4 regions of the Pseudomonas sp. S2_C11 genome follow, and region 2 is predicted to be linked to each of the others. Evidence: predicted binding sites of a transcription regulator. Region 2 holds the regulator's gene; each other region holds the start of a gene.

Region 1 (4,658 bases), 1.9 Mb from region 2:
AAGGCCAGCGGATACACGGCAAACAGTTCGTCGATAGGCATGTCAGATCGCTGAGCCGAGCTGGAAGATCGGCAGGTACATGGCCACCACCAGTCCACCGACGATGACCCCCAGCACCACCATGATGAACGGCTCCATCAGGCTGGTGAGGTTGTCGACCATGTTATCGACTTCCGCTTCATAAAAACCGGCGACCTTGTCGAGCATGTCATCCAGCGCGCCCGATTCCTCGCCGATGGCGGTCATCTGCACCGCCATGTTGGGAAACACACCGGTGCTGCGCATGGAGAAATTCAGTTGCATGCCGGTCGAGACGTCCTGCCGCACCCGCAACACCGCGCGCTTGAACACCACATTGCCGGTGGCACCGGCGACCGAATCCAGTGCTTCCACCAGCGGCACACCGGCTGCGAATGTGGTCGACAGGGTGCGGGCAAAACGTGCGACGGCGGACTTGTACATCAAGGTGCCCACCAGTGGCAGCTTCAGCAGCCAGGCATCGCGCCGGTCGCGCAGGGCCTGCGAAGTCTTCAACGCGTGGCGAGTGCCGAAAAACGCTGCCACCAGCGCAAAAAGAATGGCCCACCACCACTGCTGCATGAATTCCGACAGGCTGATGATCATCAGGGTGAAGCCCGGCAGTTCTGCGCCGAACCCGGAAAACACCGACTGGAACTGCGGCACCACTTTGACCAGCAGAATGCCTGTTACCACTGCCGCCACCAGCACCACGGCGGTGGGGTAGGTCATGGCTTTCTTGATCTTGGCCTTGAGCGCTTCGCTTTTTTCCTTATAGGTCGCGACCCGTTCAAGCAAGGTGTCGAGGGCGCCAGACTGTTCGCCGGCGTCGACCAGATTGCAGTACAACTCGTCGAAGTATTGCGGTTTCTTGCGCAGGGCCGTAGCGAAGCTGTTACCGGCCGCGACCTCCTGTTTGACCTCGTCGACCAGTTTGCGCATGGCCGGGTTTTCGAAGCCTTCGCCGATGATGTCGAAGGACTGCAACAGCGGCACGCCGGCCTTCATCATGGTCGCCATCTGCCGGGTGAACAGGGCGATGTCCTGCGGTTTGATGCGTTTGCCCAAGGTCAGCAGGGAGGCGGATTTCTTGCGCACCTTGCCCGGGTTTATCCCCTGTTTGCGCAGTTGCGCCTTGATCAGTGCGGGGTTCTGTCCGCTCAACTCGCCGCTGACTTTACTGCCTTTGCGGTCCGTGCCTTCCCAGGCGTAAACGCTGACTTTCGCTGCCTTGACCGCCATGTTCAATCCTTGGTGACCCGGTTGATTTCCTCAAGGCTGGTGATGCCTTGCATGGCCTTGTGCAGCCCGGAAGTGCGCAGATCGGCGAAGCCGTCGCGGCGCATCTGAATATCGATTTCCAGCGAATTGCCCTCGGCCATGATCAACCGTTGCAGGTCCGGTGTGTTCTTTACCACTTCATAAATCCCCACGCGTCCTTTGTAACCGCCATTGCAGTGATCGCAACCGACCGGCTCGTAGATCGTGAAATGGCCGATGCGTTCCTCGGGGAAGCCTTCCTTGAGCAAGGTTTCGTGCGGGATCTCCAGCGGCCGCTTGCAGTGTGCGCACAACTTGCGCGCCAGACGCTGGGCGATGATCAGGCTGACCGAGGTGGCGATGTTGAAACCGGGAATGCCCATGTTGTGCAGGCGTGTCAGGGTTTCCGCTGCGCTATTGGTGTGCAGGGTCGACAGCACCAGGTGGCCGGTCTGCGCAGCCTTGATTGCGATCTCGGCGGTTTCCAGATCGCGGATCTCGCCGACCATGATCACGTCCGGGTCCTGACGCAGAAACGAGCGCAGCGCCTGGGCAAAGTCCAGCCCTTGGCGGGGATTGACGTTGACCTGATTGATGCCTTCCATGTTGATTTCCACCGGGTCTTCGGCGGTGGAAATATTGATGTCGACGGTGTTGAGGATATTCAGCCCGGTGTACAGCGACACGGTTTTACCGGAGCCGGTGGGGCCGGTGACCAGAATCATTCCTTGCGGCTGTTTCAGCGCGGCCAGGTACAAAGCCTTTTGCTCGGCTTCGTAACCCAAGGCGTCGATGCCCATTTGTGCACTGGACGGGTCGAGAATCCGGATCACCACTTTTTCGCCCCACAGGGTCGGCAAGGTGTTGACGCGAAAATCGATGGATTTGCTTTTCGACAGGCGCATCTTGATCCGCCCGTCCTGGGGTTTGCGTCGTTCGGAAATATCCAGACTGGCCATCACCTTCAGGCGCGCGGCAATACGCCCGGCCAGCTGGATCGGCGGCTTGGCCACCTCGCGCAGCATGCCGTCGGTGCGCATGCGCACCCGGTAGTTTTTTTCGTAGGGTTCGAAGTGCAGGTCGGAAGAGCCGCTCTTGATCGCATCGAGCAGCATTTTGTGCACGAAGCGCACGACCGGGGCGTCGTCGGCATCGAGGCCGCCGATCACGTCCTGTTTGTTGTCATCAATGGACTCGACGTCGAGGCCGTCGAGATCGACATCGGCCATTTCTTCCAGACCCGAGGCGTGGCTGTCGAAGAACTTGTCGATGGCGTCGCTGAGTTTGTCGTCCTCGACCAGGATCGCTTCGGTGCTCAGGCCGGTGCTGAACTGGATGTCGCTGATCGCCTGCTGATTGCTTGGGTCGGAAAGGCCCACGAACAGTTTGTTGCCGCGCCGCCACAAGGGCAGGGCGCAATGCTGACGAACCAGTTTTTCACTGACCAGCCCCTTGGGCTGAGTCTCCTTGTCGAGGCAATGCAGATCGAGCAGGGCCATGCCGAAATGTTCGGAAGCGATCTCGGCGATCTGCCGGCTGTTGACCAGTTTGTTGTGCACCAGGTAATTGACCAGCGACACGCGATTGCGCTGGGCCTGCGCCCAGGATTGCCGGGCGCTTGTTTCCGTGAGCAGTTCGGCCTGGACCAATTGCTTGGCCAGACCGCTCAGAGCGATGTCATTCATGGGGATTCCGCACGCTTGCCGTTCATGACTTATAGCCTAGTCAAGTGACAGCGCCAAACACGGCCGGTGCAGGTGACAAAAAGTGTCAGATAGTGCGGTTGCGGGTTGTAGGAAACGGCGCAGGCGATTGCGCGCGCCCAGCAGGCGGGGCCTGAAAGGCGTTGGCATGGGCTGTGCTGAGCCTTGTTCAGATCATGAGATTTCGACTCATGCATGGAGCGTGTCTATGAAAAAACAACAAGGTTTCACATTGATCGAGCTGCTGATCGTTGTGGCGATCATCGGCATTCTGGCGACTATCGCCCTGCCGCAGTATTCGAAGTATCAGGCGCGGTCGAAGGTGACGGCGGGTATTGCCGAAGTTTCCGCCCTCAAAGTCAATTTCGAAGACGTGATCAACGCGGGATCTGGTGATCCAACTTTGGCTAACGTCAACGCAAACGTAGGTGCCACTCAAAACTGCACAATGGGTGTGAGTGGCAAAGTGGCTGACGGTACCGGGACGATTACTTGCAAGTTGCTTAATGCTCCGGCTCCGGTTCTTGGCCAGACGATCACCTTGACTCGTAGTGCGACCGCGGGTTGGTCTTGCGGCTTCTCCGGTTCCAAGGAATACACGACGACCAGTTGCCCTGGCGTTTAACTGAGTACAAAGCGAATGCCCCGCACTGCGGGGCATTTTCGTATGGTCACCTGTCTACAAAAGCTCCAATAATTTCAGCAGCTTATGAACTTTCCAAAAAACCGCAACTTGCATGCGAAGATTGAGCGAGTCATGCATTTTGCATGAAAATGAAAATTGGCATTTTTCATAACTCATTGTTTTTAAAAGAATTTATATGGCAAAAAAAGTTGGCACAGCGTTCGCAATATATCCGGTAACCCTGCTGACAAGCGTTACAGCAGACTTCCAGTAAAAACAGGAGTTACTCGTATGAAGAAGTTCGCTATCACTGCCGCTGCTACCGCTCTGACCCTGACCATGGCTGGTGGCGCTTTCGCCCAGTCCGCTCAGGCTACCCAGTCGCCAATGGTTCTGGCTGCTGGTGAAGTTACCGAGGCTAAAGAAGCTACTTCCGACACTTGGATCACCACCAAAGTGAAAAGCGATCTGGTTACCGAAAAAGGTATTCCAGGCACCGACATCAAAGTCGAAACCAACAAAGGTGTAGTTTCCCTGTCTTCTGACGTAGCAGTAACAGACGCTCAGAAAGCTTCCGCTGTCGCGATCACCAAAAAGATCAAAGGCGTTAAAGCAGTTTCTGCTGACGGCCTGAAAGCCGAGTAAGGCAAGACTTCTCGCCTGAACCGGGAGAAGACGCGACAGACGGGCCGAGCAATACGTCTGTCGCAACTTTAGAGTTCATGCGAACGGTCACACGGATGTGACCATTACAGGCCCCGGCACTTGTGTCGGGGCCTGTTCTATTTGGGCAATACCAATGTGGGAGCGAGCCTGCTCGCGAATGCGTAGTGTCAGCCGACAAGTTCGTCAGTAGACAGACCGTATTCGCGAGCAGGCTCGCTCCCACAGGGTGAATTTCGTTCGGCTTAGTTACCGCGTTTGCTGTTGATCTGCCGCAGGCGATTGCCTTCGAAGCGCAGGTATTGATACATGCCGTTGTTTGGTCCGTAGGTCCATTCCTCGACCTGAAACTCTTCGCGGCGATTGGCACTGCGCTTGTAGCCGAGCAC
Region 2 (4,658 bases):
CAGTGTCCCCGCCTCGAGGATTATTCACCTTCGTCGAAATACCTTTCGATCAGATCGACCAATGCGTCCATGGCTTCCTGAGCCTGTTCGCCTTCGGTGCTCAAATGGATCTTGGTGCCTTTACCCGCCGCGAGCATCATCATTGCCATGATGCTCTTGCCGTCGACAGTCGTTTCAGGTGTGCGTCCCACTCGGATCGTGCAGTCTGGATACTGACCCGCCACGCCGACAAATTTGGCCGATGCCCGGGCATGCAGGCCCAGCTTATTGATGATTTCGATTTCACGAGCAGGCATCGCGGTGTAAATCCTTTAGGTGAGGTCGCGGTGGCGAACCTGGACGTTCTTCAGGGTTTTCTGCAGGGCCTGACCCAGTCGTTCGGTCAGGTAGACGGAGCGGTGATGCCCGCCGGTGCAGCCAATGGCAATGGTGACGTAGGCGCGGTTGCTGGCGGCGAAGCGTGGTAGCCACTTGTTCAGGTAGGCGTAGATGTCCTGATACATTTCTTCGACATCCGGCTGCTGCGCCAGGTACTCGGCCACAGGGGCATCGAGGCCGGATTGAGCGCGCAGCTCCGGTTTCCAGTACGGATTGGGCAGGCAGCGCACGTCGAACACCAGGTCGGCGTCGACCGGCATGCCGCGCTTGAAGCCGAACGACTCGACCAGAAACGCCGTACCGGGCTCCGGTTGATTCAACAGGCGCAACTTGATGGTGTCGCGCAGTTGATACAGATTCAGACTGGTGGTGTTGATCTTCAGGTCGGCCAGATCGGCAATCGGACCGAGCAGGGCGGTTTCGTCGTGAATCGCCTCGGCCAGTGAGCGATTGGCGTTGCTCAGCGGGTGACGACGACGGGTCTCGGAAAAACGCTTGAGCAGGGTTTCTTCATCGGCGTCCAGGTACAGCACATCGCACTTGATATGCTTGGCACGCACGTCTTCGAGCAACTCAGGGAAACGTGACAGATGGCTGGGCAGGTTGCGCGCATCGATCGACACGGCGACCAGCGGCTGCGCCAGTTCCGTGTGAATCAGCGCCCGCTCGGCCAGTTCCGGCAGCAAACCGGCCGGCAGATTGTCGATGCAGTAGTAGCCGTTGTCCTCAAGGACATTCAGGGCGGTACTTTTACCCGAGCCCGAACGGCCACTGACAATGATCAAACGCATGATTAGTGCCCGTTCTGCTCGTCCAGTACGACCTGGTACAAGGCTTCATTGCTCGGAGCGCTGCGTAGCTTGTCGCGCACTTCCTTGCGGTCGAGCATGCTGGCGATCTGGCGCAACAACTCCAGATGCGCGTCGGTTGCGGCTTCCGGGACCAGCAATACGAACAACAGGTCCACCGGAGCGCCGTCGATGGCGTCGAAATCGATCGGGGCTTCGAGGTGCAGCAGGGCGCTCACTGGCCCCGCGCAGCCCTTGAGGCGGCAGTGGGGAATGGCGATGCCGTTGCCAAAACCGGTGGAGCCGAGTTTTTCACGGGCGATCAGCGCCTCGAAGACATCCTGCATCGCCAGATCCGGCACTTCGCGGTGGATCAGGTTGGCAATCTGTTCGAGGGCTTTTTTCTTGCTGCCGCCCGGCGCGTTCACTTGGGAACGGCCGGGGGTCAGGATGGTTTCAAGTCGGATCATGGATAGGGGTGTTAACGACCGGTCGCGCCCTGGAGGAGGCTCTGGGTCTTTTCCTTATGCTTTTTGAGTTGGCGATCCAGCTTGTCGGTAAGTGAGTCGATCGCAGCGTACATGTCGGTATCTTCTGCGTTGGCGACCACTTCGCTGCCGGGGATATGCAAGGTGGCTTCGATCTTCTGCTTCAGCTTTTCGACGCACATCGTGACCTGCACGTTGGTGATCTTGTCGAAATGTCGCTCCAGTCGCTGGAGTTTTTCCTCGATGTAGGAACGCAGAGGTTGGGTCACTTCCAGTTGGTGTCCACTGATGTTGACTTGCATACAGCTTCTCCTTCGTTGCCAGTGCATAAAGTGGCAGGCCGAAAAGCCTGCCACTGGAACGCTGTAACGTGGCTTACATCAACCGCTTGCGTTCGCTCGAAGGCGCGATTCCGAGGGATTCGCGGTACTTGGCGACGGTGCGGCGAGCCACCTGAATGCCTTGTGCCTCCAGTAAACCAGCGATCTTGCTGTCACTCAACGGCTTTTTCTGATTTTCCGCAGCGACCAGTTTCTTGATGATCGCGCGGATCGCCGTGGACGAGCATTCGCCGCCTTCGGAGGTGCTGACGTGGCTGGAGAAAAAGTATTTCAGCTCATAAATACCGCGCGGGGTATGCATGAATTTCTGTGTGGTCACCCGGGAAATCGTCGATTCGTGCATGCCGACCGCTTCGGCGATGTCATGCAATACCAACGGCTTCATCGCTTCGTCGCCGTATTCGAGGAAGCCGCGCTGATGTTCGACGATCTGCGTGGCCACTTTCATCAGGGTTTCGTTGCGGCTCTGCAGGCTCTTGATGAACCAGCGGGCTTCCTGCAACTGGTTGCGCATGAAGGTGTTGTCGGCGCTGGTGTCGGCACGCTTAACAAACCCGGCGTACTGGGCATTGACGCGCAGGCGTGGCACCGATTCCTGGTTCAGCTCGACCAGCCAGCGCTCGTTGTCCTTGCGCACGATCACATCGGGAATGACGTATTCGGCTTCGGTTGATTCGATCTGCGAGCCCGGACGCGGATTGAGGCTCTGTACCAGCTCGATGACCTGGCGCAGCTCGTCTTCCTTGAGCTTCATCCGGCGCATCAACTGGCTGTAATCGCGGCTGCCGAGCAGGTCGATGTAATCGGCGACGAGGCGCTTGGCCTCGGTCAGCCACGGCGTCTTCGCGGGCAGCTGGCGCAATTGCAGCAGCAGGCATTCGCTGAGGTTGCGTGCGCCGATACCGGCGGGCTCGAATTGCTGGATGCGATGCAGGACGGCTTCGATTTCGTCGAGCTCGATGTCCAGTTCCGGATCGAACGCTTCAAGAATTTCTTCGAGTGTTTCGTCCAGATAGCCCTGATTGTTGATGCAGTCGATCAGGGTGACAGCGATCAGGCGATCGGTGTCGGACATCGGTGCCAGGTTCAGTTGCCAGAGCAGATGGCTTTGCAGGCTCTCGCCGGCGGACGTGCGGGTGGTGAAATCCCACTCATCGTCATCGCTGCTGGGCAGGCTGCTGGCGCTGGTCTGGTAGACGTCTTCCCAGGCGGTATCCACTGGCAGTTCGTTGGGGATGCGCTCGTTCCAATCGCCATCCTCGAGGTTATCCACCGTCGGGGCGGTTTCCTGGTAGGAGGGTTCCTGGATTTCGGCGGGCTTCTGTTCGGCGTTGTCGGCCAGCGGATCGGCGTTGTCGAAGTCGTCGCCTTCTTCCTGGCGCTCGAGCATCGGATTGGATTCCAGAGCCTCCTGGATCTCCTGTTGCAGGTCCAGGGTCGACAATTGGAGCAGGCGGATGGCCTGTTGCAGCTGCGGTGTCATCGTCAGCTGCTGGCCCATTCTCAAGACTAGCGATGGTTTCATGGCAGGGGCTTAACACCTTATTCGCCGGCGCTTTGCGCCATCCACTACAGGGCGCCGAAGCGCCAAACTTAAGCAAATTATATGCCTGAAACTGAAGTGTTTGCCTAGAGCGCTGTAACAATTAAAGCGGATAAATGCGCCTTGAATCGATACAGCGCTGTCGCGCTTACAGGCGGAACTCGTGACCCAGATACACTTCCTTGACCAGATCGTTGGCCAGGATGGTCTCGGCATCGCCTTCAGCGATCAGTTGACCGTCGTTGACGATGTAAGCGGTTTCGCAGATATCCAGCGTCTCACGCACGTTGTGGTCGGTGATCAGCACGCCGATGCCCTTGGCCTTGAGGTGATGGATGATCTGCTTGATGTCGCCGACCGAGATCGGGTCGACACCGGCGAACGGTTCGTCGAGCAGGATGAACTTGGGTGCAGTGGCCAGGGCGCGAGCGATTTCCACCCGGCGACGCTCACCGCCGGACAGGCTCATGCCGAGGTTGTCGCGGATGTGGCTGATGTGGAATTCCTGCAGCAGGCTTTCCAGCTCCTTGCGACGACCGGCCTTGTCCAGCTCCGGGCGGGTCTCGAGGATCGCCATGATGTTGTCGGCGACCGACAGTTTACGGAAGATCGACGCTTCTTGCGGCAGATAGCCGATACCGGCCTTGGCGCGGCCGTGCATCGGCTGGTGGCTGACGTCCAGATCATCGATCAGCACACGGCCCTGATCTGCCTGCACCAGGCCAACGATCATGTAGAAGCACGTAGTCTTGCCGGCGCCGTTCGGGCCGAGCAAGCCGACGATCTGCCCGCTGTCGATCGACAGGCTGACGTCACGCACGACCTGGCGGCTTTTATAGGCCTTGGCCAGGTGCTGAGCTTTCAGAGTTGCCATTACTGGGATTTCTCTTCGGTTTTCTTCTTCGGCTGGATCACCATGTCGATGCGCGGACGCGATTCGGTGACCTTGCTGCCCGTGGCGCGACCGGCGCTGGCCAGCTTCTTCACGGTGTCGTAGACGATTTTTTCGCCCTGGGTGACGTTGTTATCCTTGTCGATAACCTTGGCCTTGTCGATCAGCACCACCCGGTTCTGCTGGGCGTGGTATTGAATCGTCACGCCGTAGCCCTTGACTGGGTTG
Region 3 (4,658 bases), 950 kb from region 2:
TCAGCCAGGCGTGCAGGCCTTCTTCGAGAATTTCGTTGATGCCGGTGTAACGCAGGCGCGCATCCATTTCCGCCGCCAGGCGTTGTGCCGGGCGGCCGTTGGCGCCGGGCAGTTGCGCGAGGATCTGGTCAATCTCTTCTGTACAGGCACGCAGCGAACGCGGCACATCGGCGCGCAACAGCAGCAATTCGGCGACATGCCGGGCGCCGGGCGCGTCGCGGTAGATTTCGGTGTAGGCCTCGAACGACGACAACGCCCGCAGCAGCGCACTCCACTGGTAATAAGCGTGCGCGGTGCCATCGCTGACCGCTTCGGCCTGATCGCCGGCCATTTCGTAACGCGCATCAAGCAGGCGCAGCGTGTTGTCCGCGCGCTCGATAAACGTGCCCAGACGAATAAAGCGAAACGCGTCGTTGCGCATGATCGTGCCGTAAGAGGCGCCGCGAAACAGGTGCGAACGCTCCTTGATCCATTCGCAGAAACGACTCATGCCATAGCGGCTCAAGCCCTGTTCGGCGATGCCGCGAATTTCCAGCCAGGTCGCGTTGATGTTTTCCCACATGTCCGCAGTGATTCGCCCGCGCACGGCATGGGCACTGGCCCGCGCTGCACCAAGGCAGCTGTAGATACTGGCCGGGTTGGCCGCGTCCAGTGCGAAGAAATGCAGCAAGCGTTCAGCGTGCAGGTCGCCGTGGCGTTCAAGGTAATCGTCCAGGGTGCCGGTGATCAGCAACGGCATGGCGAGTTCGTGCAGACCGTCGCCGCGCCCGTCCTGCGGCATCAGCGACAGCGAATAACTGATGTCGAGCATGCGCGCGAGATTCTCCGCACGCTCCAGGTAACGCGACATCCAGTACAGATCCGAGGCAGTTCTACTTAACATGGCAAGCTTCCTTCAATCCTCGACTACCCAGGTGTCCTTGGTCCCGCCGCCCTGGGAGGAGTTCACCACCAGGGAGCCTTCACGCAACGCGACACGGGTCAAACCGCCAGGCACCACACGGGTTTCGCGGCCGGACAGCACGAACGGACGCAAGTCGATATGGCGCGGCGCGATGCCGTTTTCGACAAAGGTCGGACAGGTCGACAGCGACAGCGTCGGCTGCGCAATGTAGGCATGGGGTTTGGCTTTGATGCGCTCGCGAAAGGCATCGATTTCCGCCGTCGTCGCGGCCGGTCCGACCAGCATCCCGTAACCGCCGGAGCCCTGGGTTTCCTTGACGACCAAATCCGCAAGATTGGCCAGTACGTGGGACAGCTCGGACGGGTTGCGGCATTGCCAGGTCGGCACGTTTTTCAGAATCGGTTCTTCGTCGAGGTAGAAACGGATCATGTCGGTGACAAACGGGTACACCGATTTATCGTCGGCCACGCCGGTGCCGATGGCGTTGGCCAGCACCACGTTGCCGGAGCGATAGGACGACAGCAGCCCCGGCACACCGAGCATCGAGTCCGGGTTGAACGCCAGCGGATCAAGGAATGCGTCGTCGAGGCGGCGATAGATCACATCGACCGCTTTCGGGCCATCGGTGGTGCGCATGAATACCTTGTCGTCACGCACGAACAGATCTGCGCCTTCCACCAGTTCAACGCCCATCTCCCGCGCCAGAAATGCATGTTCGAAGAACGCGCTGTTGAAGCGTCCCGGCGTCAACACCACCACGCTCGGGTTGTCGATCGGGCTTGAGCTTTTCAGGGTGTCGAGCAGCAGATTGGGATAGTGATCGATCGGGGCGATGCGCTGGGCGGAGAACAGTTCGGGGAACAGGCGCATCATCATCTTGCGGTCTTCGAGCATGTAGCTGACGCCACTGGGTGTGCGCAGGTTGTCTTCGAGAACGTAATAAGTGCCATCGCCATCGCGTACCAGATCGACGCCGGAGATATGCGAGTAGATGTCGCGGTGCAGATCCAGGCCCTGCATTGCCAACTGGTATTGCTCGTTGGCCAGCACCTGTTCGGCGGGAATAATCCCGGCCTTGATGATGCGCTGCTCGTGGTAGAGGTCAGCGAGAAACATGTTCAACGCCTTGACCCGCTGGATGCAGCCGCGCTCGACAATCCGCCATTCACTGGCGGGAATGCTGCGGGGAATGGTGTCGAACGGAATCAGGCGCTCGGTGCCCTGCTCGTCGCCATAGAGCGTGAAGGTGATCCCGGCCCGGTGAAACAACAGATCGGCCTCGCGGCGGCGCTGCGCGAGCAGCTCGTCGGGCGTCTCGGCCAGCCAGCGGGCAAATTCCCGGTAATGCGGGCGGACCAGGCCACCGGCATCGTACATCTCGTCAAAATAGGTGCGGATCATGCCGTACTCCTTGTCACTCCGGACATACAGGCCTTCGCAAGGCCCGTGCCATCGGCATAAACGCTTTGATTTCAATCGGTTGTAGATCCACGCCGAACGCTGCGCACCATTCCTGTGCGGCAAATGCCCCGGCCCGATTGCCCCCGCTTCATTGCGACGCACTGCATCGCCTATCACCAGCATAGTCAGAGTTGATTTCACTGCCCGGCCGCGATTGCGGATAATCCGCGCATTCGCTGCAAAACTTCCCCGGCACGCCGTCGCGAAGTAGTCAGCTCAACTGATCTGAACTGCCTTGGCAGCCCCGTCCCGACGGGACTTTATTGCATACGCGTCTTCCCTTTTAGCCACCCTCTCCGGTGGCTTTTTTTTGCCCGGGATTCTTGTTTCAGGGTTTTGCCACTGCGATGTGCAGAAGCCAGAAACGACAACGGCCGACCCGAAGGTCAGCCGTTGTCCGACAAACAATGCGCAATATCAATTCAACCGGTAACGATTGCGCACCTCCTGCTTCACGCCCCAACCCTCGATAATGCCGCCCAGCGGTTCGACCACGGCAGAAAAGCCTTGCTCGAAATCGCCGATGTCGTCATAGGTTGCGTACATCACTTTGCTCAATTCCAGCGACCAGGCGCCGTCGTCGCGCGCACTGACCTGGGCATTGATGGATTCACCGCGAAATTTGCCTGCTGCCCTGCGCGCCCGCTCCTCGTCCGGGAAAATCGCGTAGAACTCGATGGGATGGAACCGGGAAAAATCGAAGCCGCCTTCTTTCATGCGGCGCAGAACGTTGCTGCTGATGTCTTCTTGATAGGCTGTGCTCATGAATCGTCCCCCTCGATTGATGGATAGACTTTCCGTATTCCCGCCCCGGGCCTTTTGGCCTAAGTACTACGGCAACGTGGTTGCGCGCGGGAAACAAGCATGTAGCTGACAAGACCAGACCTTAGCGATCCATTCGCTGATCTCGCTTGCAGAGTAGCCCCAAGAGAGCGCCGCTGCCAAGGCCTGGTTTACGAGATGACAGGAAGTGTTCAGACAGGGGTGATGCTGAGGATTTCGATGCCGTTCTGGGTCTTGAGGTTTTTCACCCCGGCATCGGCGGTGCGCCCTTCCAGATCGTTGAGATCCAGCTTGGCGGCAACCGGAAGAAGCCGCTCCTTGATCAGCCGGGCGGCTTCATCATCGGACGGGCATTCCTCACGTTCGAAGACTTCATCAACAATTTCGCCGTGATCATCCACGAAAGTGACTTTCCACTTTTGCATCAGTGCCTCCTCGATCAACCCGTAAATGGGCTTACCTCTATCTCGACTTTTTTCCGCGAGAGTTGGTTCAAAAGGATTACAGCCGCCAACGGTGAAAATAACCATCCGATCGATAGGGCGGACTCTGTGGCGAGGGGATTTATCCCCGTTCGGCTGCGCAGCAGTCGTAAGACCGTCCATTGCGGTTTAACGGAGACACCGCGCCGGCCGGTTCAGGGATGCTGCGCATCCCAACGGGGATAAATCCCCTCACCACAAAAGCTCCCTTGCAGAGCGCCTTCAGCGTGATCAGTCGTTGCTCGGCTTGTTGACCGCTTGCAGCACGTATTGCGGCAAGGCGAACGCGCCGATGTGGATTTCCGGATTGTAGTAACGGGTGACGATGCCGCTGCCGATGAAGCGCTGTTGCAGGGTTTCACGGCTGAGCTTGCGGTAGGCCGGGTTGGTCGAGCCCCAGGCGAAGGTCATCGAGCCGCCGATGTAGGTCGGCACGGCGGCCTGGTAGAAGTGCCAGTCCGGGAACAGGCTGCGCAGGCGACCGGCGGTGGTTTTGACTTCGTCGATCTGCATGAACGGCGTGCCGTTCTGAGTCACCAGGATGCCGCCTTCGTTCAGGCAGCGGTGGCACGCCTGGTAGAAGTTCTCCGAGAACAGCACTTCGCCCGGGCCGATCGGGTCGGTGGAGTCGGAGATGATCACGTCGAATTTTTCAGTGGTGGTGGCGACGAAACGCATGCCGTCATCGATCACCAGGTTCAGGCGCGGATCATCGTAGGCACCGGCGGAATGGTTCGGCAGGAATTCCTTGCACATGTCGACCACGGTGCCGTCGATTTCGACCATGGTGATGTGTTCGACGCCGGCGTGCTTGGTCACTTCGCGCAACATGCCGCCGTCACCGCCGCCGATGATCAGCACGCGCTTGGCAGTGCCGTGGGCGAGGATCGGCACGTGGGTGAGCATTTCGTGGTAGATGAATTCGTCGGCTTCGGTGGTCTGGATCACGCCGTCCAGCGCCATCACCCGGCCCATGCGCGGGTTCTGGAAGATCACCAGATGCTGGTGTTCGGTGCGCACTTCGTGCA
Region 4 (4,658 bases), 1.1 Mb from region 2:
CGCCAGTTGATAGCTGCCGGTGCTTTGCTTGATCGCGCCCATGCCGGCCGCCAGGGCGAAGCCGCCAATTCCGCCGGCCATGCCGATCAGCCCGGTCATCACGCCGATCTCCAGACGAAAACGCTGCGGTACCAGTTGGAAAACCGCACCGTTGCCGGCGCCCAAGCCGAGCATGGTGCAGACGAAAAGCGCCAGCGCCGCGTAAGAACTTGGCAGATTGAAGCCCACCGCTGCGATGCAGATGGCAGCGACGGTGTACATCGCCAGCAAGGTACGAATGCCGCCGAAGCGGTCGGCCAGCGCGCCACCCAATGGCCGCATCAGGCTGCCGCCGAACACGCAGGCAGCGGTGTAGTAGCCGGCGGTCACCGGGCTCAGACCGTATTGATCATTGAAGTAACCGGGCAGGGCGCTGGCTAGGCCGATGAAGCCGCCGAAGGTGACGCTGTAGAAAAACATGAACCACCAGCTGTCGCGATCACCGAGGGCCTTGAAGTAGTCGGCCATGGCTTTCGGCTTTGGCCGCTGCGGGGCGTTTTTTGCCAACAGGGCGAACAGCACCAAAGTCAGGACCAGCGGGATCAGGGCAAACCCGAAGACATTGCTCCAGCCGAACGCGGCGGCAATCACTGGCGCCAGCAGCGCGGCGAACACGGTGCCGGAGTTGCCCGCACCGGCGATGCCCATGGCTTTGCCTTGGTGCTCTGGCGGGTACCACTGCGAGGCCAGCGGCAGGGCCACGGCGAACGACGCGCCGGCCATACCGAGGAACAGGCCGAGGATCAGCGCCTGTTCATAACTGTGGATGCCGAGTTTCCAGGCACCGAACAGCGCGCAGATGACGATGACCTGGCCGATCAGCCCGGCGGTCTTGGGCGACAAGCGATCAGCGAGCATGCCCATGGCGAAGCGCAACACCGCGCCGGCCAGAATCGGCGTGGCGACGACGAGGCCGCGTTGCTGGGTGGTCAGGTGCAGGTCGGCGGCAATCTGCACCGCCAGCGGGCCGAGCAGGTACCAGACCATGAAGCTCAGGTCGAAATACAGAAAGGCCGCGAACAGGGTCGGGGTATGGCCGGATTTCCAGAAGCTTGAATTCATCGCGCACCTCGGCTGAAAAGAGTCTCGAAAGGAGTCATGCACAGCAGGTGGAGCGCCTCACGGCCGCACCACCGGCCCCGTTCTGTGGGGCCAAAACGCAAAAACGCCGCTACCTGATTCGCCGAGGGGCGAACGGGGTGAGCGACGTCTTTGTCGTAGGTGGGGCAACCGCCGTTGGTTACCTGTGCGGTTTACTTAGCGAGATTTGTGCCAACAGCTGAAAAGCAAAAGCCCCTCACCCTAGCCCTCTCCCAGAGGGAGAGGGAACCGAGCGGGGGATGGCCGAATCATTTGCCGATCTGAACGATTTCGAGTGAATCCATAATCGACTCGGTCGTTCAGGTCGGCGGACAGCGCCAGACAACGCGGTCGGTCCCCTCTCCCTCCGGGAGAGGGCTAGGGTGAGGGGCCCTTGATTTGCAGCGAAAATTTCAGCCCAGCAACTCACTCATGGCAATGATCTGCTCCGCCACCTGAATCAGCTTCTGCTGGCGGCTCATCGCCTGGCGGCGCATCAGCGTATAGGCCTCTTCCTCGTTGCAGTCCTTCATCTTCATCAGCAAACCCTTGGCCAGTTCAATGCGCTTGCGCTCGGCCAGTTGCTGATCGCGCGCCTGCAATTGCGCGCGCAAGGCCTGGTCACTCTCGAAGCGCGCCATCGCCACGTCGAGAATCGGCTGCAACCGTTGTGCGTGAATGCCTTCGACGATGTAGGCACTGACCCCGGACTTGATCGCCTGACGCATCACCCCCGGGTCATGTTCGTCGGTAAACATCACGATCGGCCGGGGCTGGTCGCGGCTGACCAGTACCACTTGCTCCATCACATCGCGGCTCGGTGACTCGGTATCGATCAGGATCACGTCCGGGCGCACCGTTTCGACGCGCGCCGGCAGGTCGATGGTCAGGCCGGACTCGTCGATTACCTCGAAGCCGGCCTCGGTCAGCGCCGCTTTCAGGCGTCCGACTTTTTTCGCGGTGTCGTTGATCAGCAGAATGCGCAACATGTTCGCGGTCTCCTGTCAGCGCTGGGCGAGAAGGGGGGCGGTGTCGCTCAGGGCATGCAGCTTGAAACTGCGCGCATAGCCCGCCGGGTCGCTGCCGTCCCAGACCTTGCCGTCGAGCAACTGGCTGCTGCGCAGGTCTGCGTACGAAGTCGCAACGCCGACCGCGCTGGCGGCCTCGCGATACAGATCCAGACGCTGAACCTGACGGGCGACGGCCAGATAATCCGGATCCTCGCGCAACAGACCCCAGCGACGAAACTGGGTCATGAACCACATGCCGTCGGACAGGTAGGGCAGATTGACCTCGCCATCGCCATGAAAACGCAGCGCATGCGGATCCTGCCAGCGATTACCGAGGCCATCGGCGTAGACGCCCATAAAACGCGGCTCGATGCACGCGGCGGGGGTGTCGAGGTATTCGGTGGCGCTGAGTAATTGCGCGGTACTGCGGCGGTTTTCCGGGCTTTCTTCGATGAATCGGCTGGCCTCAAGAATGGCCATGACCAGCGCCCGCGCGGTGTTGGGGTATTGCTCGACAAATTCCCGGGTGCAGCCGAGGACTTTTTCCGGATGGTCGGGCCAGATGCTCTGGCTGGTCGCCAGGGTGAAACCGAGATTCTGCTGCACGGCGCTGGCCGCCCACGGTTCGCCGACGCAAAAGCCGTCGATGCGCCCGGCTTGCAGGTGCGCGACCATTTGCGGCGGCGGCACTACCACGCTGTCGACGTCCTGCAACGGATGAATGCCCTGGCTCGCCAGCCAGTAATAAAGCCACATCGCATGGGTGCCGGTGGGGAAGGTCTGGGCGAAGGTCAGTTTTGCGCGGCTTTGGTGCACGTGCCGATCGAGCGCTTCAGGACTGTTCACGCCAGCCTGTTGCAAGCCATGGGACAGGTTCAGGCTCTGGCCATTCTGGTTCAGGCCCATCAGCACCGCCATGTCGGTCGGGGCGACACCGCCGATGCCCAGGTGCACCGCATAAATCAGCCCGTACAGACTGTGCGCGGCATCCAGTTCGCCGCTGACCAGCTTGTCGCGCAAGTTGGCCCATGACGCCTGACGCTTGAGGTTCAGGGTCAGGCCGTAGGGTTGGGCGAAGCCCTGAGTGGCGGCGACCACCACCGAGGCGCAGTCGCTCAGCGCCATGAAGCCGAGATTGATCGCGCTCTTTTCCGGCGCATCGCTGCCATTGACCCAGGCCAGAGGCCCCAAGGACGTTTCGTTCATACGCTACCTCAAAAAAAACGTCGTCCCGGATTCTGCGCAGGCAAAACCCGGGGACGACGCCATTGTCCTGGCCTGCGCGCCGTCATTGGTCGGCAGACTGATGAGCGGGGTGGTGCAAGGCATATGCCAGTCGCCTGATTCGCGCAGGCGCCTCGCGCCGGGGGACGATGCCCGGCTATAATCGCCGCCTCTTTTCGCCGCCCGAGTCATTGCCGCCCATGTACACCCTGGCCCGTCAGCTGTTGTTCAAACTTTCCCCGGAAACCTCCCACGATCTGTCGCTGGATCTGATCGGCGCGGGTGGACGTTTGGGCCTCAACGGCTTGCTGTGCAAGGCTCCGGCGAAAATGCCGGTGACCGTCATGGGGCTGGAGTTCCCGAACCCGGTAGGGCTGGCGGCAGGTCTGGACAAGAACGGCGCGGCCATCGACGGCTTTGCGCAGCTGGGTTTCGGCTTTGTCGAAATCGGCACCGTGACCCCGCGTCCGCAGCCGGGCAACCCGAAACCCCGCATCTTCCGCCTGCCGGAAGCCGAGGCGATCATCAATCGCATGGGCTTCAACAACCTCGGCGTGGATAACCTGCTGGCGCGGGTCGCTGCGGCGAAATACACAGGCGTGCTGGGCATCAACATCGGCAAGAACTTCGATACCCCGGTCGAGCGCGCGGTGGATGATTACCTGATCTGCCTGGACAAGGTCTACGCCCACGCCAGTTACATCACGGTCAACGTCAGCTCGCCGAATACCCCGGGCCTGCGCAGCCTGCAGTTCGGCGACTCGCTCAAACAATTGCTCGCGGACCTGGCCACGCGCCGCGCCGAACTGGCTCTGCGTCACGGCAAGCATGTGCCGCTGGCGATCAAGATCGCGCCGGACATGACCGACGAAGAAACTGCGCAGGTCGCCCAGGCGTTGATCGAAACCGGCATGGATGCGGTGATCGCCACCAATACGACTCTGAGCCGTGTCGGCGTCGAAGGCATGGAGCATGGTGACGAGGCGGGCGGTCTGTCGGGTGCGCCGGTGCGTGAAAAGAGCACCCATACCGTGAAGGTGCTGGCGGGCGAATTGGCCGGGCGTTTGCCGATCATTGCTGCGGGCGGGATTACCGAGGGCAAACACGCGGCGGAGAAAATTACTGCTGGCGCGAACCTGGTGCAGATCTATTCGGGCTTCATCTACAAAGGCCCGGCACTGATTCGTGAATCGGTAGACGCCATCGCCGCGTTGCGAAAATAACACCGGGTTATGTGCTCGGCACAAAAATGCAGGCATAAAAAAGGGCTCCTCGAAGGAGCCCCTGGGCCGTAGCCCGCCGTCC

Evidence for each region. Region 2 encodes sigma-54, which starts transcription at its own class of promoters, with help from an activator protein. Its sites were predicted from a motif close to ANTGGCATNNANNTTGCTNT; they were not measured.
Region 1: AB4N48_RS01960 (pilin) is a predicted target of sigma-54. The motif match lies at 3,124-3,143, and genes of this name have one in related genera.
Region 3: AB4N48_RS15790 (circularly permuted type 2 ATP-grasp protein) is a predicted target of sigma-54. The motif match lies at 2,339-2,358, and genes of this name have one in related genera.
Region 4: AB4N48_RS15110 (CmpA/NrtA family ABC transporter substrate-binding protein) is a predicted target of sigma-54. The motif match lies at 3,447-3,466, and genes of this name have one in related genera.

The regions. Positions count from the first base shown of each region.
Region 1 is NZ_CP162765.1:404,717-409,374, forward strand. It holds gene AB4N48_RS01945 (prepilin peptidase) at 1-41, opposite strand, end outside; gene AB4N48_RS01950 (type II secretion system F family protein) at 43-1,260, opposite strand; gene pilB (type IV-A pilus assembly ATPase PilB) at 1,263-2,963, opposite strand; gene AB4N48_RS01960 (pilin) at 3,190-3,606, shown strand; gene AB4N48_RS01965 (BON domain-containing protein) at 3,898-4,251, shown strand; gene AB4N48_RS01970 (DUF2845 domain-containing protein) at 4,515-4,658, opposite strand, start outside.
Region 2 is NZ_CP162765.1:4,453,810-4,458,467, reverse strand. It holds gene AB4N48_RS20225 (HPr family phosphocarrier protein) at 21-296, opposite strand; gene rapZ (RNase adapter RapZ) at 312-1,169, opposite strand; gene ptsN (PTS IIA-like nitrogen regulatory protein PtsN) at 1,172-1,636, opposite strand; gene hpf (ribosome hibernation-promoting factor, HPF/YfiA family) at 1,648-1,956, opposite strand; gene AB4N48_RS20205 (RNA polymerase factor sigma-54) at 2,030-3,520, opposite strand; gene lptB (LPS export ABC transporter ATP-binding protein) at 3,687-4,412, opposite strand; gene lptA (lipopolysaccharide transport periplasmic protein LptA) at 4,412-4,658, opposite strand, start outside.
Region 3 is NZ_CP162765.1:3,504,179-3,508,836, forward strand. It holds gene AB4N48_RS15785 (alpha-E domain-containing protein) at 1-883, opposite strand, end outside; gene AB4N48_RS15790 (circularly permuted type 2 ATP-grasp protein) at 896-2,305, opposite strand; gene AB4N48_RS15795 (ribonuclease E inhibitor RraB) at 2,783-3,130, opposite strand; gene AB4N48_RS15800 (hypothetical protein) at 3,340-3,573, opposite strand; gene speE (polyamine aminopropyltransferase) at 3,862-4,658, opposite strand, start outside.
Region 4 is NZ_CP162765.1:3,349,092-3,353,749, reverse strand. It holds gene AB4N48_RS15120 (nitrate/nitrite transporter) at 1-1,101, opposite strand, end outside; gene AB4N48_RS15115 (ANTAR domain-containing response regulator) at 1,533-2,108, opposite strand; gene AB4N48_RS15110 (CmpA/NrtA family ABC transporter substrate-binding protein) at 2,124-3,335, opposite strand; gene AB4N48_RS15105 (quinone-dependent dihydroorotate dehydrogenase) at 3,554-4,576, shown strand.